Regions from separate parts of the Thiorhodococcus fuscus genome, predicted to be linked through region 4. Evidence: predicted binding sites of a transcription regulator. Region 4 holds the regulator's gene; each other region holds the start of a gene.

Region 1 (7,202 bases), on a different contig from region 4:
CGCATAGGTCTCGATCACCCGGCACCGAGCGGCCTCGGCCGCATCGAGGCTTCTGGCCCCCGCATAGAAGAACGGGCCATCCATGGCATCGGCTGCATTCGACAGCCGGCTGTAACCGATCGGGATCGCGCGCTTCCCATCGGCGATGAAGAGAAAGGACATGGGCGCGCCGTCCAGAAGGCGCTGAAAATAGTGCGCCCCTTGCGGCCGCGACAGACCGGAGCGCCAGCACCGAACCCCGAGACCACCGCTGCTTGCGGGCTCCTTGAGCAGCCAGCCCGTGTCCTGCTCCGGCGGATCGAAACGGACCTCCGGGTAGGGGATGCCGAGACGGTCGAGCCGCGCGAACCAGGCGATCGGATCGGCCAGCAGACGCAGCACGCTGGAATCGTTCCCGAGCACGGTCACCCGCGATTCCAGCCATTCGAGGAGATCCGCCGAGGGCTCCAATCCGGCACCATAGATCAGATCCGGCCGCCCCGATGCCTGGGAGAGGATCCGCTCCAGCTCGCACCGAACGGCATCGGCGTCCAAGCCATGGCCCTTCATGGGGACCTGGATGCATTCGGCGCAGGCGCGGCTGTCCTCATCGGCGAAGGCGTCGATCAGCCGCACCCGGTATCCGGCGCGAACGGCCGATTCGGCGAGCGCGCGTCCTGAGTTGGCGACAATCAGCAATTCGGATCGCTCAGTCGACATGCCGGCGGGCCATCTCGAAGGCGGCGTCGAGCCCCAGATATTGCGGGAATCCGGCCTCGTGCATCTGGCGCAGCAGGGCCTGCTGCACCTGATACTTGACGTTGCCGACCGCGAGCGCTCCGATCCCCAGCGCACCGCTGTGGGAGCCGTCAATGGGCACGCCTCGATCCATCACACCAACCCCTTCGATCCCCTCCGGAGGAACCGCATTGACGTCGCAGGCGACCTTGAGCCGCGTTCCGGCCGCGAGCTGATCGGCATTCAGCACCTGAACGCCAGCGGCGGCGGCGTTGAAGACGGCATCGGCCCCGGCCATCAGGGCAGCGACACGATCCGGGCTGCTGCCGTCCTCGGCACCCAGGGTCACCCCATAGCGATCCGCAACCTCATGGACCACCTCCTCGGCCTTGCCCAGGCCCAGATGACTGACGATCGCCGCGTCCGCGCCCGCCTTCGCGGCCAGCATGCCGGCGGCCGTCCCCACAGGTCCGGTTCCGCCGAAGACCAGGATCCGGCGACCGGCGAGCCCCTCGGCGCTCAGCTTGCGCAGCTCGGATTCGACGCAGGCGACCATGGCCGCCGCCGTGGTAAAGGCCCCGCTGGGATCGGCGAAGACCGAGACCTCGAACGGCGGCACCATGGCGCCCCGCGCTGCATCCAGCATCTCATTGGCCAGATGGATGTCGCGTCCGCCGAGGAAGATCCCGGTGCGTTTCACGCCCTTGGGACCGCGCGAGAAGATGGCGTCCTGAACCAGTCCCGAAACCTCGCCCAACGCGACCTGAAGATAGGGCACGCAAACCGTCCAGCCGGCATCGCAGGCCATGTTGACGTCGAAGGGGCTCAGGTTCTTGGCCGCCGTGAACATGTGCAGAATGAGGGGCTTTTCCATGGAATCGGTCAGCTCTCTTGGCGAAGTTTGATCGGTGCCTCGATCCGGTTCACTCGGGCGCCGAGATTGCGCCCGGTCACGATACGGTAGCGCAGTGGCGACAGATCGCCGAAACGCCGCTTGAGCCCCTGCTCCAGCCAGCGCGCCTGTTCGCCATCCTCGGCCAGCACGAATCCGGTCGGCCCCCATGAACTCTGGCCCACCCCGGGGAAGCCCCGACCGGTCGCCCAGTCGAGCGCTGCGGACACCGCCGGCGAGGCGAAGCGGCCGCCCTGGGCCGGCGCAAAATGCTCGCCGACGGTGCGCTGGATGACACCGATTCCCTCGGCCACCGGGTCCAAACGTCCTTCGAGCAGACCGGGCACGACCTGCATCAGCAGGATCCGGCACAGTTGGCCGGCCGACGCCTCGGGAAACTCGGGCAGCTCGGCGAACGCGCGCACCTCCCGCTCGCCATGCATTCCCTGTCCCCGTTGGTCGAACAGCAGCAGGATACGCCAGTCCTCGGGGAAGGTCAGGCGCAAGGCGAGCGGAGGAACCTCGTCCGACGCACGCTCATCACGCCCGCAATCCACGATGAATCCGCCATCCTCGAAGGCGCCGATACCGATCCCGGAGCGCCGCCCACGATCCAACATACCGGCAATCGCACGGCTGTCCGAATGGGCCTCGTAGAGACGCGCCATGGCCGTTCCGACCGCAAGCGCCAGTTGCGTCCCGGACCCCAGGCCGGCATGCCCCGGAATCGTTTCGTGCAAATGCAGACGCACGCCTCCCGAAAGACCGAGTCGAGCCGCATAGGCTCGGGCGAATGCCAGCGCCCGCTCCGACTCTGGCCCCTCGGCGCTGAAATCGTCGGCACTCTCGGCTCGCAACCTGGTCGCCACCCCCTCGATGGTCAGCCCCAGACTGCCGAAGCGGCGCCCCAAACCGCCGTTGAGGTCGAGGAATCCCAAATGAAGCCGAGCCGGCGCCTCCACATCGACCGTATGATTCGGATAACGCGTCGTGAAGCGATGATTCATCCACTACCCCCTTGTCGAAATCGACGTTGATCCGCTCTAAGCAAATCACATGCCCTGCCCATCGCAAACAGGCTCGCGATCCCGGCGGACATGACGATCGGCCGTGCCTGTGTCCCTGCTGACTCAGAGTGTCACTCGAAGGCATGCCGCTGGACACACCGAGCGACCAGCCGGCAGCCCTGACCGGCGCGCGCCAACGGTGCGCATCAAGCCAGCGAAACCATCGGCTAAATGGCATGATGTCTGCGTTGCAACACGGCCGGAAATCGCCCGTCGCTCGCGCGGCGGCTTCACTCCCACGTCCATTCCAGGGAGACGCTCAGAAGCATCATGTGGAAGACCGAGCTCACCGCCAGCACGGACCATCTCACCTGCCCCTTTTGTGGGCTCGCGTGTGACGATCTGCAACTGGAGCATCAGGACTCGAACGGCCCGATCGACATTCGAAACGGCTGCGAGACCGCGCGCAATGCCTTCACCCAACTCATGGCGGCCGAAACGCGACCGCCCATGATCGCAGGGCGACCTGTCGCGCTCGAAGAGGCACTGGAGCGGTGCGTCAGCCGACTCCGCGAGGCACGCGCACCGCTCTTCGGCGGCCTCGCAACCGACGTGAACGGGATGCGCGCCGCACTGAGCCTGGCCGACCAGTGCGGCGCACTGCTGGATCACGTCAACAGCGACGCCCTCTTCCGCAACCAATTGGTGCAGCAGGACAGCGGCTGGATGACCACGACCCTGACCGAGGCACGCAATCGCGCCGATCTGGTCGTGCTGATCGGATCACAATGGCACGAACGCTTCCCCAGACTGATCGAGCGCGTCCTAAGCCCGCCCGAGGCGCTTTTCACGGAGACGAGCGAGCGGCGTTTCGTCCTCATCGGCCCCTATGAAAGCCAAGCGGTTCCGGCCGAACTGCGGGGCTGCATTCAGAATGTGATTCAGATCGAGAACCGACAGATCGGCGCACTCGCCGGGCTGCTGCGCGGGCTCGTCGCCGGACGCCCGGTGCGCGCCGACGCCATCCCAGACGTGAACGCCGAGACGCTCCTGACGCTGGCGGAGCAGCTCAAGTCGGCCCGCTATGCCCTGTTCGTCTGGTCTGCCGCCGAGCTGGATTTCCCGCACGCCGAGCTGACCGTCCAGACACTGAGCGAACTGGTGCGCGACCTCAACCAAACCACCCGAGCCGCCGCGCTGCCATTGGCCGGCACGCTCGGCGACATCACGGTCAATCAGGTCTGCACCTGGCAGAGCGGCTATCCGCTTCGCACCGATTTCCAACAACAGGGTCCGCGCTACGACCCCATGTTGAACCGCCACCAAGACATCCTGGCCCGCAACGAATGCGACCTGCTGCTGTGGATCGCCGCAATTCCGGGAGGCGGCGACCCACCATCGACGGACTATCCAACACTGGTACTGGGACACCCTGGACTGCTTATCGAACGTCCGCCCGAGGTCTTCATTCCGGTCGGGGTCCCGGGCATCGATCATCCGGGGCACTGGTATCGCAGCGACGCCGCCTGTCCGCTGCCGCTGGGACAGATCCGGGATCTCGGACTGCCCTCGGTCGCCCAGATCCTCACCCAGCTGGGCCAGCGCCTCGCGCAGACCGCACAGGAGGAGACACCGTGCTGACCAAGCTCGTCGGCGGCCGACTGTACGATCCCGCGAACGGGATCGACGGCGAGGTCCGCGATCTCTACATCCACGACGGCCGCATCCTGCACCACCCACCGCCCGGCGAGACGCCCGGACAGACCTTCGATCTGGACGGCAAGCTGGTCATGGCGGGCGCGATCGACATGCACACCCATATCGGCGGCGGCAAGGTCAACATCGCCCGCGCCATGCTGCCGGAGGACCAGCGCGCCCATCGACGCAGCCGGACCGCCTCGACCCGCTCGGGCGGCGGCCATGCCGCACCCTCGACCCTCGCCGCCGGCTACCGTTACGCGGAGATGGGCTATACCTGCTGCTTCGAGCCCGCGATCCTGCCGATCAACGCGCGTCAGTCGCACATGGAGATGGCCGACACGCCGATGGTCGACACCGGCGGCTACGCCATGCTCGGCAACGACGACCTGCTGCTGCAACTCATGAGCGAGGGGGCGAGCCAGGAGACCATCAACGACTATGTCGCCTGGACCCTGCACGCCACCCAGTGCATCGGCATCAAGGTGGTCAACCCGGGCGGGATCAACGCCTTCAAGTTCAACGCCCGCACGCTGGACGTCGACGAGCAGCACCCGCACTACCCGCTCAAGCCGCGCGACATCATCCGCACCCTGAGCCGCGCGGTCGCCGAGCTGGGCGTGCCGCACCCGCTCCACGTCCACGCATCCAACCTGGGCGTCCCCGGCAATCGGACCGCGACCCTCGCGACCATGGCCGCCGCCGAAGGCTTTCCCATTCATCTGACCCACATCCAGTTCCACGCCTACGGCACCGAGGGGGATCGGCATTTCTCGTCGGCGGCGGCCGAGATCGCCGAAGCCGTAAATCGGCTGAAAAACGTCACCATCGATGTCGGACAGGTGATGTTCGGTCAGACGGCGACCATCTCGGGCGACAGCATGCATCAGTATGCCAACCATCATCACGCCCATCCGCGCAAATGGACCTGCATGGACATCGAGTGCGAGGCCGGGTGCGGAGTCATACCCTTTCGCTACAAGGACAAGAACTTCGTCAATGCCCTGCAATGGGCGATCGGGCTGGAGCTGTTCCTCATGGTCGAGTATCCCTGGCGGGTCTTCCTCACCACGGACCACCCCAACGGTGCGCCCTTCACCAGCTACCCGCATCTCATCCGGCTGCTGATGGACCGCAGCTTCCGCAACGATCAGCTCGCGCGGATCAACCCGGACGCCGCCGCCATGAGCCAGCTCGGCTCGCTGGAACGCGAATACAGCCTCTACGAGATCGCCATCATGACCCGGGCCGCACCGGCACGGATCCTGGGGCTCGCCGATCGCGGCCATCTGGGATCGGGCGCCCGCGCCGACATCTGCGTCTACCGCCCCTCGGACGATGCCGAGCGGATCTTCTCCAGCCCCATGCTCGTCTTCAAGGACGGCGAGGTCGTGGTCGAGGAGGGCCGCATCACCCGGCCGGTGCGGGGAACCACCCAGGTGGTGCGGCCCGAGTACGACCGCGCCATCGAGCGACGCATCGGCGACTGGTTCGACCGCCACCATACGGTGCGTCTGGCCAATTTCGGCATCTCCGACGCGGAGATGGCCGAGGGCATCGGCAGCCCGGTCGAGGTCCACCCCTGCCGACCGAGGAGCGTCACATGATCCGCAACGGCATCGAGATCGAGGACACCTTCGCCGAGGCATTCGGCATGAACGCCACGCGGCTCGTCATCACCGCGATCGACCACCGCTGGGCGCGGATCGCCGCCGAGACCATGACCGGCTTTGCGACCTCGGTCATCGCCTGCGGCGCCGAGGCCGGCATCGAGGCCGAGATGGCGCCCGAGCAAACGCCCGACGGGCGTCCCGGCATCAGCGTGCTGCTGTTCGCCATGTCGGGCAAGGAGCTGGAGAAACAGGTCGAGCGCCGGGTAGGACAGTGCGTCCTCACCTGCCCGACCACGGCCATCTTCTCCGGCATCGCCAGCGAGAAACCGGTGCCGCTGGGCAAGAACCTGCGCTTCTTCGGGGACGGCTACCAGATCTCCAAGCAGATCGACGGGCGCCGCTACTGGCGGGTGCCCGTGATGGACGGCGAGTTCCTGTGCGAGGAGCTGACGGCCCGTGTCGGCGCCGTCGGCGGCGGCAATTTCCTGGTACTGGCACGCACTCAGCTCCAGGCGCTCGCCGCCTGCGAGCGGGCGGTCGCGGCGATCCGCGCCCTGCCCAACGTCCTGTTGCCCTTCCCCGGCGGCATCGCGCGCTCGGGATCCAAGGTCGGCTCCAAATACAAGGCGCTCATGGCCTCGACCAACGACGCCTTCTGTCCCACCCTACGAGGTCTCTCGCCCGCCTCCCAGCTGGGACCGGAGGTCGGGGCGGTGCTGGAGATCGTCATCAACGGTCTCACCGAGAGCGACGTTCGCCAGGCGACCCGGACCGGAATCGAGGCGGTCTGCACGCTCGGCGCGGACTCCGGCGTGCTGCGCATCTCGGCCGGCAACTACGGCGGCAAGCTGGGGCAATACCATTTCCACCTGCGGGAGCTGATGGCATGAGCGCGCTCACACTGCGCCTGCGGGAATGCCCGCGACAACGCGTCGATCTTTCCGGATTCACACCGGACGCGCTCGCGGGGAATTCCCTAGCCGATATTCAGGCGCTCCCGCTGTGGGTCGGCAATCGCCAGATGCCCGCCGGCGAGCTATTCATCATCCATGGGCACGACAGCGATCACATCCGCATCGAGTCCGAGAGCGATCGGCTCGACGGCATCGGCAGCGGTATGACCCGGGGCAGCATCCGCATCCAGGGACGAGCCGGGGCCTATCTCGGACGCGGGATGCGCGGCGGCGAGATCCAGGTCGAGGGCGACGCGGGCCTCTTCGCCGGAACCGGCATGACGGGCGGACGACTCCGCATCGGCGGAAACGCCGACGACTT
Region 2 (7,202 bases), on a different contig from region 4:
TGCGGGATGGGGCGTGCGGCGCGAGCTGGCGTTGTCGGGATCCGGGTCTGCGCGATGCGATCGGGCGGTGGGTCTTTCGCATGCATCGACGTGAAGTGGCTCGACGGCGAATGCGCGACGCCCCGCGCCATGATGTGTCGCGACGTGGTACCTAATGCCGTGTTTGACGGCTCCTATCAATCATTATTCGTTCAATCATCAAGGATTGCGTACGCCCTTATGGGCTTGGGGAATCGGTACAGGTGTTGAGAATTGGTCTGCACGGTCAGGCGTCGGCGCGCATCGCGACCGCTTGCATCCTGGAATTCCTCGGTTGCGAGGTCTGCGAGGTGAAGGATCCGGGTGAGATTCCGTCGGGTCTTTCGGCGCTATGGCTGTGCGATACGCCGTCCGTGTTGGCGCGATCGCTGGACGCATTGCAGGATGCTCTCCCCGCGCCGCTGGTCTGTCAGCCCACGGAGGATCCTGGGCAGGAGGAGGCGACTCTGCGGCGACGAGCCTTCGTCGTCACCTCGCCCCTAACGCCCGGCCAGGTCATTCAGGTCTTGCAGCGGTTGCAATGCGGGGTCGGGCTCGACGCCGTGGCGGATGTCGGATTGGTCGGTCGTCATGTGACCATGCTCAACGTCAAGCGTCTCATCGCGCAGGTCGCCAACACGGATGCCACGGTTTTGATCCTCGGCGAAACCGGGTCGGGCAAGGAGGTGGTCGCTCGTGCGATCCATGCAGCCTCGAATCGCTCGGGCAAACCCTTCGTTGCGGTCAATTGCGGGGCCATCCCTCCAGATTTGCTGGAGAGCGAGCTGTTCGGGCATGAGAAAGGCGCCTTTACCGGCGCGTTCACTGCCCGTGCCGGACGTTTCGAGCTGGCCGACGACGGTGTTCTCTTTCTGGATGAGATCGGGGACATGCCTTTGCCGATGCAGGTCAAGCTGCTGCGCGTGCTGCAGGAGCGAACCTTCGAACGGGTTGGCTCGAATAAGCCGCTACAGACCAACGCGCGCATCATTTCGGCGACCCATCGCAATCTGGAAGAGGCGGTGGACGCTGGGAGTTTTCGGCAAGATCTTTTTTTTCGCCTGAACGTGTTTCCGGTCGATCTTCCTTCGCTTAGGGAGCGTCGCAGCGATATTCCACTGCTGATCGCGACGCTGGAGCGGCGTCTGAAAGAGCAGGGCGCAACTCCGGCCAATCTTACCCCGGCCGTGATCGCCCATCTCGAATCGCTCTCCTGGCCAGGAAATATCCGCGAACTGGCCAATTTGCTCGAACAGTTGTCCATCATGTATCCGGATCAGTTAGTCGATCTCGCTCAGCTGCCGTCGAAATTTCGGCCCTCTCAGCTGGATCCCCTGTTGGAGCCTCTTGAGTCGCCGCCCGCTGTCGGTTCGCATGAAAAGGCCGTGCTCGGCGGCACGGTGACGGGTTTGCCGCCTGAGGGGACCGAGTTGCGCGAATATATGAATGAGCTGGAGCGTCAGATGATCGTTATTGCCCTCACCGAGAACGATTTCGTGGTCGCGCGTGCGGCACGACGTCTGGGGATGCGGCGGACGACGCTGGTCGAGCGGATGAGGAAGTTCGGCCTTGAACGCGACGCCCGTGATGCGACACAAGATCTCTGATCGCGACGGTTCAGGCGGAGCCTAAGCGTCAATATATTGTCCCTCCGAATCGGTCGGTCGTAGCGTTTGTCGCTCACGCCCCTTTGCCGGCCGATCGTTGTTCGCGATTCTCTCAGCCCTTCGAATCACTCTCTCCATCGCTTGAGCTGCGAAAGCCCTGTGTTCCGGTCCTCGCGTTTCGACGTTGGCGTTTCGCTGTCCTTCCGGTTCGATCTGCGCGTTACCCGTTTGTTTTTGGATGGCTCTGAATTTGCATGGGAGGGGCATCGTTCCCATCGTGCCGACGACTGACTGGCGTTTGGGACAGGGCCCTGGCGAATCACGGAGACGGCAGAGATGAGCGAAATGCAGATTCAGAATGTGCTGCAGCAGATGCGCGCACTCTCTCAGTCTGGCCGCGTGGAGGGTGCCGAGCCCGTCTCCAAGGTTGAACCGACTCGCGAGCTCGATGGAGAGGATTTCGCAAGCACGATGCGTGATGCCATTCGTTCCGTGAACCAGATTCAGAAAGAAGCAACGACCATGCAGACCCAATTCGAACTCGGCGACGCCAACGTTTCCCTACCTCAGGTGATGGTGGCGATGAACAAATCCTCGATCGCCTTCGAGGCGACCAATCAGGTACGTAACCGGTTGCTTTCGGCCTACCAGGAAGTTATGAGCATGCAGGTCTAAGGGCGTTACGGTTGCGATAGCGGAGATACTCGTCAATGGCGTCCTCTCTCACCGCTGCTCTATCAACGGGCCTCGATACGTTCAAGGAAATGTCCGTCGGGCGTCAGGTTGCGCTCATCGGAATGGTGACGGGCGGCATCGTGGCGGCTGCCGCCATCCTCTTCTGGGCCTTGAAGCCCACGTATGCTCCGCTGTTCGGGCAGATGGATGAGGGGGAAGCGGCCGAGGTGATGAAGTCCCTGACGCAGATGGGCGTGCCCTACAAGGTCGACAATGTCTCGGGTCGTATCGAGATTCCCAAGCAGCGGGTCGCCGAGACCCGTTTGCTGTTGGCCGGGCAAGGTCTGCCGAAGAGCGCCGATATCGGTTTCGAGCTCCTGCAACAGGATTCCGGGTTCGGAACCAGCCGCCTGATCGAGGGCGCCCGCTATCAGCGTGCGCTCGAGGGCGAATTGGGGCGTTCCGTGGCGACGCTGGAGCCGGTCGAGTCGGCGCGCGTGCATCTTGCCCAGGCCGAGCGCTCGGTCTTCGTGCGCGAACGTACCCCGCCGAGCGCTTCCGTGGTCGTGCGTCTTGCGGGAAATCGGAGTCTGACCGACGCCCAGGTCGCGGCGATCGTGCATCTGGTGTCGTCGAGCGTTCCGGAGCTCTTGCCGGAGCGTGTGACCGTTGTCGATCAGACCGGTCGTCTCATGACCGCCAAAGACGATAACGAGGGAAGCAAGCTGACGCTCGACAATCTGGATTACACCAGGCGTGTTGAGGCGGGTTTCGTCGAGCGTGTTCAGAGCCTGCTGACACCCATCGTGGGACGTGACCGGGTCCGGGTGCAGGTCGCTGCCGACGTCGACTTTTCGCGCGTGGAACGTACCCAGGAAAGCTACGATCCAGACCGCACGGCGATCCGTTCGGAGCAGACCAGCGAGGAGGAGAAGATTGGCGCGGATCCGGCGATCGGGGGGATCCCCGGCGCGCTGACCAATCAGCCGCCGCAGGGCGGTATCACCGGGAGACAGCAGCAGGCGGGCGATGCCTCCTCTGTCGTTCCGAGCAGTCGCAGTCAGCAGGCGACTCGCAACTATGAGGTCGATCGCACCATCGCTCACGTCCAGGAATCCCCTGGGGGCGTGAAGCGTCTATCGACGGCCGTGGTCATCGACTATCAGGATCAGACCAACGATCAGGGCGAGCCCGTGCGTGTCCCTCGATCCGAGGATGAGATGGACAAGATCCGCGCGCTGGTACGCGGGGCCGTCGGTTTCAACGAGGCTCGGGGCGATTCGCTGAATGTGAGCTCGGTCTCTTTCGTGCCTGATACACTTGATGATGAAGCGGTCAAGTTTTGGACCGAGCCCTGGTTCCTCGAACTGGTCAAAATCGTCGGCGGTTTCCTGACGGCCTTGCTCGTTCTGCTCATGGTGGTCAAACCGGCACTACAGCAGTTGGTTCCCAAGCCGCCCGAGTTGCAGGAGGCGCTCGAAGGTGCCGCTGGCGAGGGTGGAACCCGCGCCCTGACCGACGAGTCTGATTCGGATGAGGACGGCGACGAGGGCGAGGCGGGGGACGAGGAGCAACTGGCCTTGACTCAAGGGTCTTCGGCGGTCTCTGCGCTGCTCGGACCCAGGAGTAACCCGCAGCAGGACCTGGATCTCGAAGCCGTGCGTGAGATGATCAAAGAGGATCCCAAACTGGTCGTTCAAGTAATCAAATCCTGGTTGGATGGCGATGGCAACTGATCCCTCGAAAATGACCGGTGCCGAGCGGACCGCAGTATTTATGATGAGCCTCGGTGAGGCGTCTGCGGCCGAGATCCTGCGCCACATGGGACCGAAGGAGGTTCAGAAGATCGGTACGGCGATGGCGTCCCTGGACAAGGTGACGCGATCGGATATCGACTATGTGCTGCGCGAGTTCTCGGAGGCCGTGCAGGATCAAACCTCCCTCGGTGTCGGCGCCGACGACTATGTGCGTAGTGTGCTGATGTCTGCTCTGGGTGAGGACAAGGCGTCCGGTCTCATCGACAGGATTTTGCTCGGGCGCAATTCAAAGGGGTTGGAGGCGCTAAAGTGGCTTGATCCGCGCGCCATTGCTGAATTGATCCGCAACGAGCATCCCCAGATCGTCGCGATCGTGCTCTCGCATCTGGATCCGGATCAGTCGGCGGAGACCATGTCCTATCTGCCGGAGCGGATGCAGTCGGATCTGATCCTGCGCATCGCGACCCTGGATGGCGTACAGCCGGCCGCGTTGCAGGAACTCGACGAGATTCTGGAGCAACAGCTCTCTGGTAAGAACACGGCGAAGTCTTCCATGATCGGTGGCGTCAAGGCGGCAGCCGAAATCCTGAATTTCGTGGATACGGCGCTCGAATCCGTGATCATGGAGAGTGTCAATCAGGTCGACGAGGATCTGGCCGAGCGTATCCAGGAGTTGATGTTCGTCTTTGGCAATCTGGTCGGTGTCGACGATCGCGGCATCCAGACGCTGCTGCGCGAGGTCTCGACCGAGTCACTGGTGCTCGCCCTCAAGGGTGCCGAGGAAGAGCTCCGAGACAAGATCTTCAAGAACATGTCCAAACGCGCCGCCGAGATGCTGAGAGACGACCTCGAAACCAAGGGGCCGGTTCGAGTCAGCGATGTCGAAGTGGCTCAGAAGGAAATTCTGGCCGTTGCTAGGCGGCTTGCCGATAGCGGCGAAATCGTTCTCGGCGCTAAGGGTGGTGAGGGCATGTTGTGAGTCGCCTACGGGAAGCCGTGGTGGAGGATTTCGGCCCGGAGGTGCGTCGCTGGCTGCCGCCGGATGTTGGGGCCCCGCCACCTCCGCCCCCCGAGCCTCCCGAGCCCGAGATCGAGCCGCCCACCGAGGAGGAGGTTGCCGCCATCAAGGAGGAGGCGCGCCTCTCCGGTGCAGAGGCGGGTTTTCGCGAGGGGTATCAGGCGGGCTACAAAGAAGGGCGCGAAAAGGCCGACACCGAGGCGGCGGCTGAGTGTCAGGAGCGTGAGGCGCGCGAGCAGGAGCTGCGCGAGCAGACCGAGCAGCAGTTGCGCGAGACGGTCGCCGCCCTGGAAGGTATCGCTCACGACCTGGCCGACCCGCTGGCCTCGCTCGGCGACGACCTGGAGCCCGAGCTTCTCACCTTGACGGTGACCTTGGCCGAGCGCGTGATCATGGACACGCTCGATCGGCGGCCCGAGTTGTTGCAGGGTGTTCTGCGGCGTGCCTTGGATCAGTTGCCGTCACGCCAGCACAAGATCCGAGTCCATATCCATCCGGACGAACAGCAAATCCTCGAAACCTATGTCCAGACGCGGGACGAGGCCGTTTCCTGGATTCCGGATCCCGAGATGCGGCGCGGTGGTTGCATAGTGGAAAGTGGCCCGAGCCGTATCGACGCCCGCTTTGAAACGCGTTTGCGCCAGGCGGTTGAGGCCATCTGGGGTGAGTTGGCGCGACCGCTGGTGGCGGATGCTCCACCAGAGGCTGTCGACGCAGTGGCAACCGAAGAGGATGGGTCCCGGCTCGACGCGCATGAGTCGATGACGGATGCGTCCGACCCCGATGCACCGGAACCCGATACACCAGAGCCCGATGCGCCGGAATCCGAGTCCCTTTCCGAACCCAAGACGGACCCAGTTGATATCAGCCCATGACACAGACCATTCGCGACCTTCAGGATCGGGGTGCCGGACAATTGGCGCTCGGTTTGCGCGAGCGCCTGGCTCAGTCTCGTCAGCGTGTCGAGAAAGCGCCAGACCCTCAGCCGGAGGGCCATTTGTCGCGCATGGTGGGCATGACGCTGGAGGCTGAGGGGATCCGGCTACCGGTCGGGGGGCGTGCGGCCATTCATACCGTGAGCGGTCAGCGTCTCGGCGCGGAGGTTGTTGGCTTCAATGGCGAGCGGACCTTCCTGATGCCGGAGGGGCGGCTGGAAGGACTGATTCCCGGCGCTCGCATTGAGCCGCTGGAGCAGAGTCGTCGGATTCCCGTCGGTCCCGAGTTGCTGGGTCGCGTGGTCGATGCGCTCGGCAAGCCCTTGGATGGCGGTGGTCCGATTCGGACGCAGGAGGAGGTTCCGATCGAGGGGCGACCGATCAACCCGCTGACCCGGTCGCCGGTCAAGACCCCGCTGGATGTCGGGATCCGGGCGCTCAACGGGCTGCTTTCGGTCGGTCGTGGTCAGCGTCTCGGGCTATTCGCCGGCAGTGGCGTTGGTAAGAGTGTGCTGTTGGGGATGATGACCAAGCATACCGAGGCCGATGTGATCGTCGTGGGTCTGATCGGCGAGCGTGGCCGTGAGGTCAATGAATTCATCACTGAAATTCTGGATGTCGAATCACGTAAACGGACAGTGGTGGTGGCGGTTCCCGCCGATCAGTCGCCACTCCTGCGCCAGCATGGAGCATGGGTCTCGACGACGATTGCCGAGTATTTTCGCGATCGCGGACTCAATGTGCTGCTGCTGATGGATTCATTGACGCGTTTCGCCCAGGGGGCACGTGAGATCGCCATGGCGATCGGCGAACCTCCGGCCACCAAGGGCTATTCGGCCTCCGTATTCGCCCGTTTGCCGCAATTGGTCGAGCGCGCAGGCAATGGCGACGAGGGTGGCGGCTCGATCACGGCTTTCTATACGGTGCTCGCCGAGGGGGACGATCAGAACGACCCCATCGTCGATTCGGCGCGTGCCATCCTCGACGGGCACGTGGTGCTCTCGCGCGATATCGCCGCGACCGGACGCTATCCGGCGATCGATGTTGGCGCCTCGGTTTCGCGCGTTATGAGCGCTGTGGTGACCCCCGAACACCAGAAAGCGGCCTACCGGTTTCGCAATCTGCTCGCGACCTATATGAGCAACCGCGATCTGATCGCCGTCGGTGCCTACCGCAAGGGATCCGATCCGCA
Region 3 (7,202 bases), on a different contig from region 4:
AGCCACGAGATCCGTACTCCGATGAACGCCATCATCGGCATGCTCCATCTCTGTCTCGAATCCCCCATGACCGAGGAACAGCGCGACTATCTGGACGCGGCACGCCGAGCATCGGAATCGCTACTGCATCAGCTCAACGCCATTCTGGATCTCTCCAAGGCCGAGGCCGGCGGACTGGCACTGGAGATAAACCCCTTTTCCATCGAGGAACCGATCGAGAATCTGGCCGCGCTCGTGACCCAGCGCAGCCCGGATCCCAAGGTGAGCTTCCAGGTCCGGATCGCGCCGGAGGTTCCCAGGATGCTGATCGGAGACGCGCTGCGGCTGGGACAAGTGCTGACCAACCTGATCGACAACGCCTTCAAATTCACCGAGCGCGGCGAGGTTAGCCTATCCGTGCGCCAACTGGAGAGGCACGGCCGGCGGACCCGCCTCGAATTCACCGTGACGGATACCGGAATCGGTATCGCCAAATCCCAGATCAGACATCTGTTCGCGCCCTTCCGCCAAGCCGACAGCTCCATCACGCGCCGCTACGGTGGAACCGGTCTCGGGCTCTCGATCAGCCGACGCCTGGTCGAGCTGATGGGCGGAACCATCGGCGTCACGACCGAGGAGGGCGTCGGCAGCACATTCAGATTCGACATCTGGGTGGATGCGCTCGCAGATTCCACCGAATGCCCGAGCGAAACCGCAACCTCAGCCCATAGCGTCACTGGGACGCACAAAGAACGCTCCAGCAATCCGAGAGGATCGACGACCGAGGATCCCCGCAAGACGGAAACCACCGCCCCCGCGCTCGCAGATCTGCTCGACGCGTTGCGCCAGCGCGCGGCCAGACGCGACCCCACAACCGAGGATCTGCTGGCCGAGCACCGCAACATCCTCGCCGAGACGCTGTCGCCCGAGTGCTTCGCCGCCCTATCCCACCAGATCACGCAATACCGCTTCGCCGACGCCTCGGCGACGCTCGACGCGCTATTGCTCACGCGAGACATGTAGGACATCGACATGCCCGAAGACCCACTCATCCTGGCGGTTGACGACACACTCAACAACCTCAAGGTGATCTCAGGCCTGCTTAAGCAGAGCTATCGCATCCAGGTCGCAACCAGCGGCGAAGAGGCCCTGCAACTCGTCGCCGATCGGCCGCACCCGGACCTCATCCTGCTGGATATCATGATGCCTGGGATGGACGGCTACGCGGTCTGCAAGCGTCTCAAGGACGATCCGGCGACCCGCGATATCCCCGTCATCTTCCTCAGCGCCAAGACCCAGTCCGAGGACGAGGTGAAAGGCTTCGCGGTCGGCGCGGCCGACTATGTCCCCAAGCCCATCAACCCGCCCGTGCTCAAGGCGCGCGTCGCGGCCCAACTGGCGCTCGCCGCCCAGCTGCGCGAGCGGCATCAGATGCTCCACCAGCGTATCGCCGAGGTGTCCGAGGAGCGCGATCGAACCGAGATCGAGCGTCAGCGTATCCATGACCGCCAACAGGCGCTGCTGGCGATCACGCGGGCGGCATTGCGCGACCTGACGCCGCAACACTTTCTGGTCGAGACCCTCGACCTGCTGAACGCCATCGACTGGCTCGATATCGAACCGCGCGGACTGCTCTTTCTCTTCAATCGGCACGACGAGCTGGTGTTGGTCGCCGAGCACGGCATGAGCATCAACCAAGGCATGATCTGCACCAAGGCGCGCCAGGGATCCTGTCTCTGCGGCCAGGCGCTGCTCAAACGGCAAACGCTGTTCCTGGCGGAAGTCTCCGAAAGCACGCAACACTGCATCATGGGGCCGCTCAAGGTCGGCGGTTATTCGCTCCCCCTGACGGAAGGCGAGCGGATCTACGGCGCGCTCTGCATCATCATGCCGCAGGGCCACACCCCACAGCCGGGCGAGCAGGATTTCATGAACGAGCTCGCCGACGCCTTCAGCGGACTGATCCGCCGCCGGATGATCGAGGAGAAACTGAGGATCAATCAGATCGAGATCCAAATGGTCCGCAACGAGGTCATCCGACGACTCGGCGTCGCCGCCGAATTCCGCGACACCGAGACCGGGCTGCACGTGACCCGCATGAGTCAGTACGCCCGCGCCATCGCACGCACCCTGCACTGCGACGAGACGCTCTGCGAACTCATCGAACTGGCTGCGCCGATGCACGACGTCGGCAAGATCGGCATCGACGACAGCATTCTGCGCAAGCCGGGCAAGCTGACCGCCGAGGAATTCGCCACCATGAAGCGGCACACCCTGATCGGCGCCCGCATCTTGGAGGGCAACGATCCTTTGATCGAGCTGGCCCGTGAGATCGCCCTCACCCACCACGAGAAATGGGACGGTAGCGGCTATCCCCATGGACTGTCCAGGGAGGCGATTCCACTCTCCGGACGTATCTGCGCGGTCGCCGACGTTTTCGACGCGCTCACCATGGAGCGACCCTATAAAGAGGCCTGGCCGGTCGAGCGCGCCGTCGCCACCATCGAGTCATTGAGCGAATCCTCGTTCGATCCTCGCGTGGTTCGCGCCTTTTCCGAGACGCTCCCGGAGCTGCTGACGATCAAAGCCCGCTATCAGGACGACGCCATCGATCCGCGCGAACTGCTGCCTGCGGTGAATCTGGAGCCGGGCCGGCAGGAGTGGATCGTCTGGAGCGAACGTTTTTCGGTCGGCATCGACATCATCGACGAACACCACCGCTATCTCATCTATTGGGCCAATCGCGTCCATAGCGCCATCAAACAGCAAGCCGCGACACCCGAGGTTGCCAAGGCGCTATTTGCCCTGGAGCAGTACACCCGCATCCATTTTCGCGCCGAGGAACGGTTGATCTCGGCCTTGGGGCGTTCGCCGATCGAGCTTGAGTCCCACCAGCTGAGGCACCGCGAGTTCGAGGAAAAGCTCCACGAACTACGCCTGGAAATCGCGCATAACCCCTTCATCGCCGGGGTGGAGATGCTCGAATATCTGCGCAGCTGGCTGATCGATCACATCCTCAAGTCCGACCGCAAGATCCTGAAGCCGGTGGCGAAAGGCGCCTGATCGACGAACCGCGCCCGACCGAAGCTCCAACGCCGAGATCGACGCGTCCAGAGACGATCGCAATGGGCTCCAAGGCCAATTCCAAGACCACTTTGCTTGGTCATTTCCCCGACAACCGATGCCTGGGCTGCTTGTCGCAAACCCCTCAAAGCAGGCCAGCAAGCGAGGTTAAGTGGCTGTAAAAACAGCCGCCAATAACTGGCATAACCGTTGCTTCAGTAAGCTGCATAGGCATTCTGGAGCCAACCCATGTCCATCGACTCGACCAAGGTAACCATCAACGACACCACCCTGCGCGATGGAGAACAGTCTGCAGGCGTGGCCTTTTCACTGGACGAGAAGCTCGCGATCGCCCGCAGTCTGGACGCACTCGGCGTCCCCGAACTGGAGGTCGGCATCCCGGCGATGGGGGACGAGGAACGCGACTCGATCCGCGCCGTCGCTGCCTTGGGTCTGTCGGCCCGACTCATGGTCTGGACCCGCATGCTGCCGAACGACATCGCCCAGTGCCGCGATCTCGGGGTACAGATGATCGACCTATCCATCCCCATGTCCGATCAGCAGATCGCGCGCAAGCTCGGCCGCGACCGCGACTGGGTGCTGAGCCAGATCGAGCGCCATGTGCGCGCGGCCCAGGACCTCGGCATGGAGGTCTGCGTCGGTGGCGAGGACGCCTCGCGCGCCGATCCCGAATTCCTCTGGCGCGCCGCCGAAACCGCTCAGGAGGCCGGCGCGCGCCGCTTCCGCTTCGCCGACACCGTGGGCCTCATGGACCCCTTCGGTCTGTACGAGCGCATCCGCGATCTGCGCGCCATCGTCGACATGGAGATCGAGATGCACGCCCACGACGACCTGGGCCTGGCCACCGCCAACAGCCTGGCCGCCGTGCGCGGCGGCGCGACCCATGTCAACACCACCGTCCACGGACTCGGCGAGCGCGCAGGCAATGCCGCCCTGGAAGAGGTCATCATCGGCCTCAAGCACGTCCACCACATTGATTGCGGTATCGACCTGACCCATTTCGAGGAACTGTCGCAGCTGGTCGCCACGGCCTCCGGCAAGCCGGTCGCCTGGCACAAGAGCCTGGTGGGCGCGGGCGCCTTCACCCATGAGGCCGGCATCCATGTCGACGGTCTGCTCAAGGATCCGCTGAACTATCAGGGCATCGATCCTGCCGAGGTCGGACGCATGCACCGCATGGTCCTGGGCAAGCACTCAGGAAAGCACGCGGTGCGTCAGGTCTACTCAGAGCTGCTGCACTTCGACCTGAATATGGACGAGGCCGAGCGTGTCCTGCCTCTGGTGCGCCGCTTCGTCACCGAGACCAAGCGTTCGCCCGAGACGGGCGACCTGTGCCGCTTCCTGTCCGAGATCGGTCATCACCAGGCCATCTCGCTCCAGTAACAGCCAACATCGGAGAGCCGAGAGATGAACGAAGCCGTGCTCGCGCCACTTGCCAAGCCCGGAGCCTGGGCCAGCATCGCCGAGGATGTCGACTGCATCTTCGAACGCGATCCAGCGGCGCGCACCCGTTTCGAGGTCTACACCACCTACCCCGGCGTGCACGCGGTGATTCTCTATCGGCTCGCCCACCCGCTCTGGCTCCGAGGCTGGCGCTGGCTGCCGCGCTTCATCTCCTATCTGGCCCGGATCTGGACCAGCATCGACATCCATCCGGGCGCCGATATCGGACGCCGCTTCTTCATCGACCATGGGGCTGGAGTCGTGATCGGCGAGACGGCCGAGGTCGGCGACGACGTCACCCTCTACCATGGGGTCACGCTGGGCGGCACCTCCTGGCGCAAGGGCAAACGTCACCCAACGCTCGGCGATGGCTGCGTGGTCGGGGCCGGAGCCAAGATACTGGGACCGGTGATCCTGGGCGATCACGTCAAGGTCGGCGCCAACTCGGTCGTCATCGGCGACGTCCCGGCATCGAGCACCGTGGTGGGGATCCCGGCCAAGATCGTCCGCTCGCGACGCTCGGCCAGCCCCAATCCGCATGGCATCGATCTGGACCACCATCTGATCCCCGATCCGGTCGCAGGCGCCATCAACTGTCTGCTGGAGCGCATCCGCCTGCTCGAAAAGGCTGCGGGCGTTCACGGCTGCATCCCCGGCGGTACCCAGCCCGAACACGAATGCGGCAGCTGCGACGCCGTGCGCATGTGCGAACCACCGCACACCCGCCAACAGGACGAGACCGCCTGAGATCACCATGGACCTATTGGATTTCGCTGGCGAGGACATGTATTTCGACGAGCCGATCAGCTCGGACGTCGAGGGCCTGCTGCTCGATGCCGCCCGCCGCTACGGCGAGGATGCGGCCGAACTCAGCCTGCTCCAGGCCTATTTCCTGGAGCCCGATCACCTGACGGTCCTGGTCGCGCTCTATCGCTATTTCTACTATCGTCACCGCTATCGCGAGGCGCTGATCACCGCCGATCGTGCCATCGCCATCACTGCGAACCGGCTCGATTTGCCCGAGCGCTGGCAGGATCTGTCCGAGCAGGATCTGGGACGCTCGGTTCTGGTCTCCATGACCCTGACGCGCTTCCTGCTACTCGCGCTCAAGGGCTCCGGCTACCTGCTGATGCGTCTGAACGAGGCGCCACAGGCCCTGGAGCGCTTCGAGAAGATCGCCGAGATCGACACCAGCGACCGTCTCGGCATCGCCGATCTGCTGAAGATCGCCCGCTCGGCGGTCACCGAAAGCGAAATCGAGCGCTCGGGAGACAACATCCATTTCCTCAAACGCTGAGGCGAAACCATCGGGTCCGACGCGACCGACCCTATCCAACGATCACAGAGACGCCATCCGGAGGCACACATGACTGACGACGATTTCGACCTCGACATGAGCGAGCTCTCAAGCGCAGAGGACTTCCTCGAGTATTTCGGCATCCAATACGAACAGCGCCTGGTTCAGGTCAATCGGCTGCACATCCTGCAGCGCTTCCACGACTATCTGGCCAAGGTCGATGAGATGCCGACCGAGACCCAAGCCCGCTGGACACTGCACGCCGACCTGCTCAACCAGGCCTATCAGGATTTCGTCGGCTCCGATGCCAAGACCGAGAAGGTCTTCCGCGTTTTCCATATGCACGAGCCGCGCACCGCCTCGGTTCCGCTCAGCGACCTGATGGGACAGGTGAAACATGCGCCCTCAGTATGACTATGGAGACGAGGTCCGCGTCGTGCGCAACGTGCGCAACGACGGGACCTTTCCGGGCGAGTCGACCGGAACCCTGCTGGTGCGGCGTGGCAGCACCGGCTTCGTCAAAGATGTCGGCACCTTTCTCCAGGACCAGATCATCTATTCGGTGCACTTCCTCGACGCCGACCGCATCGTCGGCTGCCGCGAGGAGGAGCTGATTCCGGTCGACGCACCCTGGGTTCCCAGCCGCTTCGAGTTCCGCGACAAGGTCGCCACACGCATCCCGCTCGGCATCCAGGGCCAAGTCCTGGTCGAGGCTGGCGAGATCGGCGAGGTGATCAAGGTCGTGCGCGATCACCCCGACGGCGTGGCCTATCACGTCCATTTCCTGGACCGCAACACACTGCTGGTCCCGGAGACCGCGCTGACCGAGTCCGAACCCGCGATCAACGACACAGACAACAGCAGCGAGCCATGACCGAAACCCGACCCAGCGAATCGAGCCCCGAGTACCGATATCATCTGCTGCGCGCTGCGAGCGAACGTTTCCAAGGCGCACCGAGCACGCTCGCCGCCGATCAGCTGAGCCAGGCCGAACGCCAGGCGCATCAGACCCTGGAGCTGGAGAGTCTGGTGCTCTCATCGCCGGAGGCACGCGACACGCTTCTTCCCGAGACACGCATCGAAGAGGCCGTCGCCGAGCTTCGCGCGCGTTTCGAGGACGAGGACGCCTTCCAGGCGGACCTGGAACGCAACGGACTGAACGAATCCGGATTGCGGGTCGCCCTGCAGCGAGAGCTGCTGTTCGACGCCGTGCTGCAACGCATCGGCGCCCGCGCCGAGGCCGTCACCGAGGCCGACGAGCGTCGCTTCTACGCACAGAACCAGGCGCGCTTCATCGCCCCCGAGCGACGCACCGCGCGCCACATCCTCATCACCATCAACGCCGAGTACGCCGAAAACGAGCGTTCGGCCGCCAGGGCACGGATCGAGCGCATCGCCT
Region 4 (7,202 bases):
CCGCCGCCATCGAAATCGGCATCGATTCATGGATGAGCGCATACAATGCCCCGGCGCGGCCTGCCGCGCACCGAGTCACCGACACCGCCCCCGAGCCTCGCCTATGCATGATGATGGATCCGCGCAAGACGCGTCATTGACGAAAAACAGGTGATTCTCGCGACCGAACCCATGGGCGTCAAGGCGAACCGTGCGGCCCGAATGCCCCGGAACAGCGCTTCACTCGACGCAAATACCGGGACCCGGAGGACATCCGAGTCGCCCATGGTGTATTTTTGTGCACCACCCGAGCCCCATGACGATGAATTAGGCGCTAAACCCAGGACCCCGGCACGCATGACAGAACGCAGACAACTCGGCGCACGCGAGGCCGCGCTGGCCGACGGCCAGGCGGAAAAGATCCTCGAACTCGGCCGCGCCGTGATCGACATCGAGGCCGCCTCGGTCGCCGCCCTGGGCGCACGCATCGATTCGGCCTTTCTCAGCGCCTGCCGCTACATGCTTGCGTGCGAGGGACGCATCGTGGTGCTCGGCATGGGCAAGTCGGGGCACATCGGCGGAAAGATCGCCGCGACCCTCGCCAGCACCGGCAGTCCGGCCTTCTTCGTCCATCCCGGCGAGGCGAGCCACGGCGATCTGGGCATGATCACGCCACGCGACGTGGTTCTCGCCATCTCCAACTCGGGCGAGACGAACGAGCTTCTGGTCATCCTGCCGATCATCAAGCGACTCGCCGTCCCCCTGATCTCCATGACCGGCCGACGCGGCTCGACCCTGGCGCGCGAGGCCGATGTCTGCCTCGACATCAGCGTCGCCAGCGAGGCCTGTCCGCTGGGCCTGGCCCCTACATCGAGCACCACGGCCGCGCTGGCCATGGGCGACGCACTGGCGATCGCTCTGCTCGAAAGCCGAGGCTTCACCGCCGAGGACTTCGCACGCTCGCATCCGGCCGGAACGCTCGGACGACGACTGCTGCTGCACGTCCGCGACGTCATGCACCACGGCGAACGCCTGCCGACGGTTGCCCTGGGCACCAGCCTCATGGCCACGCTGGAGGAGATGTCGCGCGGCGGACTGGGGATGAGCGCGATCCTGGCCGCCGACGGCACACTCGCCGGAATCTTCACCGACGGCGACCTGCGCCGCGCACTCGATCGCGGGATCGACGTCCACCAGACACGCATCGATTCGGTCATGACGCGCGACTGCGTCACGCTGTCGCAGGACGCGCTCGCCGTGGAGGCCGTGCGACTGATGGAATCCATGTCCATCAATGGCCTGCTGGTGCTCGACGCCCAGCGCAGACCGATCGGGGCACTCAACATGCACGACCTGCTCCGAGCGGGCGTGGTGTGACGCCGACAGGCGTCGCGCCGGACACCCAGGACACCACAACGATCCACAGCCAACGAGGTCAGCCAGCCATGCAGGACATTCGAGAACGCGCATCCCGGATCCGACTGGTCATTTTCGATGTCGACGGCGTGCTGACGGACGGGAGTCTCTATCTCGGCGACGACGGGCTCGAGTACAAGGCGTTCAATTCGCGCGACGGACACGGCATGGTCATGCTCCAGCAGAGCGGCGTGCGGCTGGCCGTCATCACCGGACGCACCTCCAATGTGGTGCAGATGCGCATGGAGAGTCTCGGCGTCTCCGACGTCTTCCAGGGCTACCGCGAAAAGCTTCCTGCCTACGAGGAACTCAAGCAACGCCTTGAGCTGCCAGACGAAACGATCGCCTATGTCGGCGACGACGTGGTGGACCTGCCCGTGATGCGCCGCGTCGGGCTCGCCGTGGCCGTCGCGGACGCCCAACCGCAGGTCCGCGACCTGGCGCACTGGTGCACTGTCGCGCCCGGCGGACGCGGCGCGGCGCGCGAAGTGTGCGAAATGATCATGGATGCTCAGGGCACCTTCGAGCAGATGATGTCGCGCTATCGATGAGCGCCTATTTCGGCTATTTCGATCGCCCCTTCTGGAGCGGACGGCAACTGATGCTCGCGATCCTGTTCGCGATCGTCGGGGCCATCGCCTGGTGGCAGCTCAAGACACCGGACGGGGATGTCGGCGCGCACCGGACGCGCCCCCGACTGCCGGACTATGTCGTCGATCGATTCTCGGCGGTCGAGACCAACGACAGCGGGCGGCCGATCCGTCATCTGAAGGCGACCGAGCTGCGGCACTACGCCACGGACAATATCTCCGAACTGGACCAGCCGCGCCTGGAGCTGTACCAGACCAAGGGACCACCCTGGAACGCCAAGGCCGACCGAGGCACCATCTACGCGGACGGCGATCAGATCCGCCTGGAGGGCAACGTCGAGCTGGACCGAGCGAGCGACGATGAAAGCCGCCCGGCGCATTTCGAGACCGAACGTCTGGATATCTGGCGCGAGCAAGGATTGGCCGAAACCGATCTCGAAGTACGGGTCGACAGCGATGGCGACGCACTGACCGCGAACGGAATGCGCCTCTGGTATAACGAACCGACCCGCACCACCTTCCATGGACGCGCGCGCATCCGGCTCGCGCCCGAGTCCGATCCCGAGCAGGATCCGCACCCATGACGACCCTCAAAGCCGACCAGACCCGCGCACCCAGGCCCATCGCACACCTATTCCTGGCCGCACTCGCCGTCATGAGCGCCGGACAGGCCTGGGCGCTGAAGGATGACGCCAAACAGCCGATTCTGATCGAGGCCGACGACGTCGAGGTCCGCGAAAGCGACAACACCAGCGTCTATGTCGGCAACGTCCAGGTCGACCAGGGCAGCATGCAGCTCCTGGCCGACCATGTGACCGTCTACCATCGCGAGGACCGCCAACCCAAGTTCATCATCGCGCTGGGCAAGCCGGCACGCTACAAACAGCGTCTCGACGGCGACCAGAGCGAGGTGCACGCATTCGCCAAACGGATCGAATACAACGCCGACAAGGACGAGCTCGTCCTGATCGGCGATGGCGTGCTGATCCAGGGAGAGGACCGACTGACCAGCGAGCGCATCATCTACGATCGCGCCCACGCCCAATTCCGCGCTGGAGGCTCGGGACGGGTCAAGATCACCATCACCCCCGAAAAGCAATAAGGCACCTGCGATGAGGAGGCCCGTTTGACCGCACTGCGCGCCGAACACCTGAAGAAACACTACCGTCGGCGGCAGGTGCTGCAAGACGTCTCGGTCGAGGTCGAACCAGGAGAGGTCGTCGGCCTGCTGGGACCCAACGGTGCCGGCAAGACGACCTGCTTTTACCTGATCGTCGGGCTCATCACGGCCGACCAGGGCCGGATCTCGCTGAACGACCGCGACATCACCCGCATGCCGATGCATGCGCGCGCACGCGCCGGACTCAGCTATCTGGCGCAAGAGCCCTCGGTCTTCCGCAAACTATCGGCACGCGAGAACATCCTGGCCATCCTGGAGACCCGACGCGATCTCAAGCGCGCCGAGCGCGAGGAGCGCTGCGAGCGACTGCTCGAAGAGCTGGGCATCGCGCATGTCGGCGATTCGCTCGCCCTGAGCCTTTCGGGCGGAGAACGGAGACGGCTCGAAATCGCCCGCGCGCTCGCGGTGGATCCGGTCGTCATGCTGCTCGACGAACCCTTTGCGGGCGTCGACCCCATCGCCGTGGGCGACATCAAGGCCATCGTCTCCCATCTGCGGGACCGGCGCATCGGCGTCCTCATCACGGACCACAATGTCCGCGAGACACTCGATATCTGCGATCGAGGCTACATCATCAGTAATGGAAACGTAATCGCCTCGGGCCAGCCGCGCGAGTTGCTCGCCAACCAGCAGGTTCGAGACGTCTATCTCGGCGCCGACTTCTCGATGTGAACGGCGACCTCACGAAGCATCCATGAGCCGACATATAGCCACCAGCCTCACGCCGTCAGCCGCCAGCGCCGGTCCATCATGGACTGGATGGCGTTCTGCACCGCCCGCCCCATATCTGGCGAGTGAAAGACAGAAATGTCTTACAAAACAAAGCCGCAAACCAACCTCCGGCGACTGGCGGCTCTTTTCGCCGAAATGGGCTAGAATGGCAACAGGCACTCTTATTGCTTTAGACCTCAAGCGGTTCACCTCAAGGCGCGTACGCGATCGATGAAGCAATCCATCCAGCTTCGCCTCAGCCAACACCTCACCATGACGCCCCAGTTGCAGCAGGCGATCAAGCTGCTGCAACTCTCGACGCTCGAGCTCCAGAAGGAGATCCAAGAGGCACTCGAAACCAATCTCATGCTCGAAGAGGGCGATGAGAACGAACGTTTCGCGGCCAGTGAGCAGAGCGACGTGCGGCTCGACCAGAGCCAGGTCGAGGCGGAACCCCAGCGCGGCGAGCAGGACTTGGCCGTGGATCGCGAGATCCGCGCCGAGTCGAACGAGATGCCGGACGATCTGCCGGTCGACACCCAGTGGACCGACGTCTTCGACAGCTATCTGCCGCCGACCTCGCACGGCAGCGACGACAGCTCCGATTTCGATCCGTTCGCCCAGCAGAGCCGCCCACAAAGCCTGCAGGATCATCTCGCCTGGCAGCTGAATCTGAGCCGTCTGAACGAGCGCGACTTCATGATCGCTCAGACGGTCATCGACTCGATCGATCAGGCCGGCTATCTGCGCGCGGACGTCGATGAGCTGCTCGCCGCCATCGACAACCCGGATATCAGCGTCGAGGAGGTCGAGACGCTGATCCACCGCGTCCAATCGCTCGACCCGCCAGGCATCGGCGCACGCAGCATCCAGGAATGCCTGATCATCCAGCTGCGTCAGTTGCCCGACCAGGTTCCTGCACGCAACCTGGCCCTTCGGGTCTGCGCTGAGGGTTTCGAGCATTTGCCCAGAAGGGACCTCGGCGCGCTCGCCCGCCTGCTGAAGGAACCGGAGGAGCGCATCGCGGAGGCGGTCGCGCTCATCCGCCAACTCAATCCGAAGCCGGGGACCTTGATCGAAGAGGCGCCGCCGGAGTACGTTGTCCCCGACATCTTCGTCCGTAAAGGGGAGGGTCGCTGGCACGTCGAACTCAATCCGGAGTCGACGCCGAAACTGAGAGTGAACGCGGATTACGCGCGACTGATCAGGCGCTCGGATCAAAGCGCGGACAGCACCACGCTCAAGAGCCATCTGCAGGAGGCACGATGGTTCATCAAGAGCCTGGCCAGCCGCAACGACACGGTTCTGCGCGTGGGATCCAAGATCGTGGAGATGCAACAGGACTTCTTCGAACTCGGCGACGAGGGCATGCGCCCGATGGTTCTGCGCGACATCGCCGAGGCGCTCGAACTGCACGAATCCACCGTATCCCGGGTCACCACCCAGAAGTACATGCATACACCGCGAGGCACATTCGAGTTCAAGTATTTCTTTTCATCGCACGTCAACACCGCTTCTGGCGGCGAGTGTTCATCCACGGCGATCCGCGCCCTGATTCGCAAGCTGATCTCGGGGGAATCCGCCAGAAAGCCCTTGAGCGACAGCAAAATCGCACAGGAACTCGCTGATCAGGGCATCAAGGTCGCACGCCGAACAGTCGCCAAATATCGCGAGGCAATGGGTATCCCACCCTCGAACGAGCGCAAACGCCTAGCATGAGCAGGCTGTTTGAACCTAAGGAGTCAAATGATGCAGATTAACCTGACGGGTCACCACATCGACGTAACCGAAGCGCTGAAGGGTTATGTCGACAGCAAATTCGAACGTCTCGAACGACACTTCGACCACGTCATCAACGCCCACGTCGTCCTCAGCGTTGAAAAGCTCACCCAAAAGGCGGAGGCGACGCTCCATATCAATGGAGGCAAGGTATTTGCCGACTCCGCCCATGAAGACATGTACGCAGCCATCGACGGGCTCATCGACAAGCTCGATCGACAAGTGATCCGCTACAAGGAGAAGAAGAACAGCCACCGACCTGGTGCACCGATCGCCGCCGCCGAGGAGGAATGAGGCGATGGCCGGAAACGTTCATACCGAATGACGCCGAATGGGCGTTCGTCCTCTAAGAGGGCCGGCGGGAGCATGGCCAAGCGCCGCCCCGCCCTCGCCCGACACCGAAGACGGACGTCACGCCAGGTCGTCGCATGAACGTTGACCGAAAGCGCCTAAGATCCCGATACGCATCGATCTGACCGCTGCGCCGACTCGCTGAGGCGCGCGACACCTCGAACGGACACAAGGAAGGCCGTTCGAGGTGTTTTTCATTGAGACGATGGCGACTGAGCACATATGATGCACCCGTCATCCCATGCACCCGTCATCGGGCCGATTTCGAGGAAACCACGACTCATGACCAGAATCACTTGTCCGCGATGCCTCTGGCAACCATCGCCAAGCGACATGATCGCCGTGAAACGCGCCGGTGCCTGACAGGAGTTGACCCCATGTTCAGCCCCGATCTGATCAGCGAATCCCGCATCGGATGCGGCCTTGAGATCTCCAGCAAGAAGCGTCTGCTCGAAACACTGGCCGAACTCCTGGCGACCGATCACCCGCGACTACAGACCGAAACCGTCTTCGAGCGCCTGCTCGAACGCGAGCGTCTCGGCAGTACCGGGCTCGGTCACGGGATCGCGCTGCCTCACGCGCGCCTGAAGGAGGTATCCGACGTCATCGGCGCCTTCGTCCAGATCAAGCAAGGGATCGATTACGATGCCGCAGACGGCGAGTCCGTCGACCTGGCCTTCGCCCTGCTCGTCCCGGAGGCGGCGAACGAGGAGCATCTCCACCTGCTCGCCCATCTGGCCAGCCTCTTCAGCGACCCCGAGATCCGAGCGCAACTGCGCGAAGCCGACTCCGCTGCCCGACTCCTGAGCGTCCTGAACGCACGATAGACCGCCCGGCGAGACGCCAGCAATGATCGACAGCCTGCAATTCCTGATCGCTCAGACGGCGCCGCAACTCAAGCTCGGTTGGCTCACACCCGAGCCCAAGGAGCCACGCCCGCTGCGCGGCGAAACACCTGCGCACGGGAGCCAGTCTCTGATCGGATCGCTCAACTGCATCCACCCCAACCGACTGCAGGTGATCGGCCACCCCGAGCAGATCTATCTGACCGAACTGGGAAGCACCGCCTTTACCGAAACCATCGAAAAGCTCTTCGCCGACCGTCCCGCAGCGGTGATCTTCTCCGATGACATCGAGCCGGATGCCGCCCTGCGAGAGGTCGCCGAGCGCACCCAGACCCCGCTTCTCAGCTCGTC

What was found. Region 4 encodes sigma-54, which starts transcription at its own class of promoters, with help from an activator protein. Its sites were predicted from a motif close to TGGCANGNTNCNTGCTT; they were not measured.
Region 1: ACFSJC_RS19650 (formylmethanofuran dehydrogenase subunit B) is a predicted target of sigma-54. The motif match lies at 2,849-2,865, and genes of this name have one in related genera.
Region 2: fliE (flagellar hook-basal body complex protein FliE) is a predicted target of sigma-54. The motif match lies at 1,865-1,881, and genes of this name have one in related genera.
Region 3: nifV (homocitrate synthase) is a predicted target of sigma-54. The motif match lies at 3,242-3,258, and genes of this name have one in related genera.

Annotation. Positions count from the first base shown of each region.
Region 1 covers NZ_JBHUHX010000062.1:94,596-101,797, reverse strand. The annotation lists gene ACFSJC_RS19665 (ATP-grasp domain-containing protein) at 1-699, opposite strand, end outside; gene ACFSJC_RS19660 (NAD(P)-dependent methylenetetrahydromethanopterin dehydrogenase) at 689-1,591, opposite strand; gene ACFSJC_RS19655 (beta-ribofuranosylaminobenzene 5'-phosphate synthase family protein) at 1,600-2,616, opposite strand; gene ACFSJC_RS19650 (formylmethanofuran dehydrogenase subunit B) at 2,947-4,257, shown strand; gene ACFSJC_RS19645 (formylmethanofuran dehydrogenase subunit A) at 4,251-5,921, shown strand; gene fhcD (formylmethanofuran--tetrahydromethanopterin N-formyltransferase) at 5,918-6,817, shown strand; gene ACFSJC_RS19635 (formylmethanofuran dehydrogenase subunit C) at 6,814-7,202, shown strand, end outside.
Region 2 covers NZ_JBHUHX010000039.1:65,035-72,236, forward strand. The annotation lists gene ACFSJC_RS13900 (PilZ domain-containing protein) at 1-155, shown strand, start outside; gene ACFSJC_RS13905 (sigma-54 interaction domain-containing protein) at 246-1,625, shown strand; gene fliE (flagellar hook-basal body complex protein FliE) at 1,962-2,300, shown strand; gene fliF (flagellar basal-body MS-ring/collar protein FliF) at 2,336-4,036, shown strand; gene fliG (flagellar motor switch protein FliG) at 4,020-5,036, shown strand; gene ACFSJC_RS13925 (FliH/SctL family protein) at 5,033-5,950, shown strand; gene ACFSJC_RS13930 (FliI/YscN family ATPase) at 5,947-7,202, shown strand, end outside.
Region 3 covers NZ_JBHUHX010000016.1:23,459-30,660, reverse strand. The annotation lists gene ACFSJC_RS07715 (ATP-binding protein) at 1-1,002, shown strand, start outside; gene ACFSJC_RS07710 (bacteriohemerythrin) at 1,012-3,042, shown strand; gene nifV (homocitrate synthase) at 3,292-4,446, shown strand; gene cysE (serine O-acetyltransferase) at 4,471-5,253, shown strand; gene ACFSJC_RS07695 (hypothetical protein) at 5,261-5,803, shown strand; gene nifW (nitrogenase-stabilizing/protective protein NifW) at 5,873-6,217, shown strand; gene ACFSJC_RS07685 (nitrogen fixation protein NifZ) at 6,201-6,677, shown strand; gene nifM (nitrogen fixation protein NifM) at 6,674-7,202, shown strand, end outside.
Region 4 covers NZ_JBHUHX010000015.1:9,564-16,765, forward strand. The annotation lists gene ACFSJC_RS06625 (KpsF/GutQ family sugar-phosphate isomerase) at 337-1,356, shown strand; gene kdsC (3-deoxy-manno-octulosonate-8-phosphatase KdsC) at 1,425-1,946, shown strand; gene lptC (LPS export ABC transporter periplasmic protein LptC) at 1,943-2,569, shown strand; gene lptA (lipopolysaccharide transport periplasmic protein LptA) at 2,566-3,087, shown strand; gene lptB (LPS export ABC transporter ATP-binding protein) at 3,112-3,837, shown strand; gene ACFSJC_RS06650 (RNA polymerase factor sigma-54) at 4,108-5,595, shown strand; gene hpf (ribosome hibernation-promoting factor, HPF/YfiA family) at 5,626-5,949, shown strand; gene ACFSJC_RS06660 (PTS sugar transporter subunit IIA) at 6,384-6,833, shown strand; gene hprK (HPr(Ser) kinase/phosphatase) at 6,856-7,202, shown strand, end outside.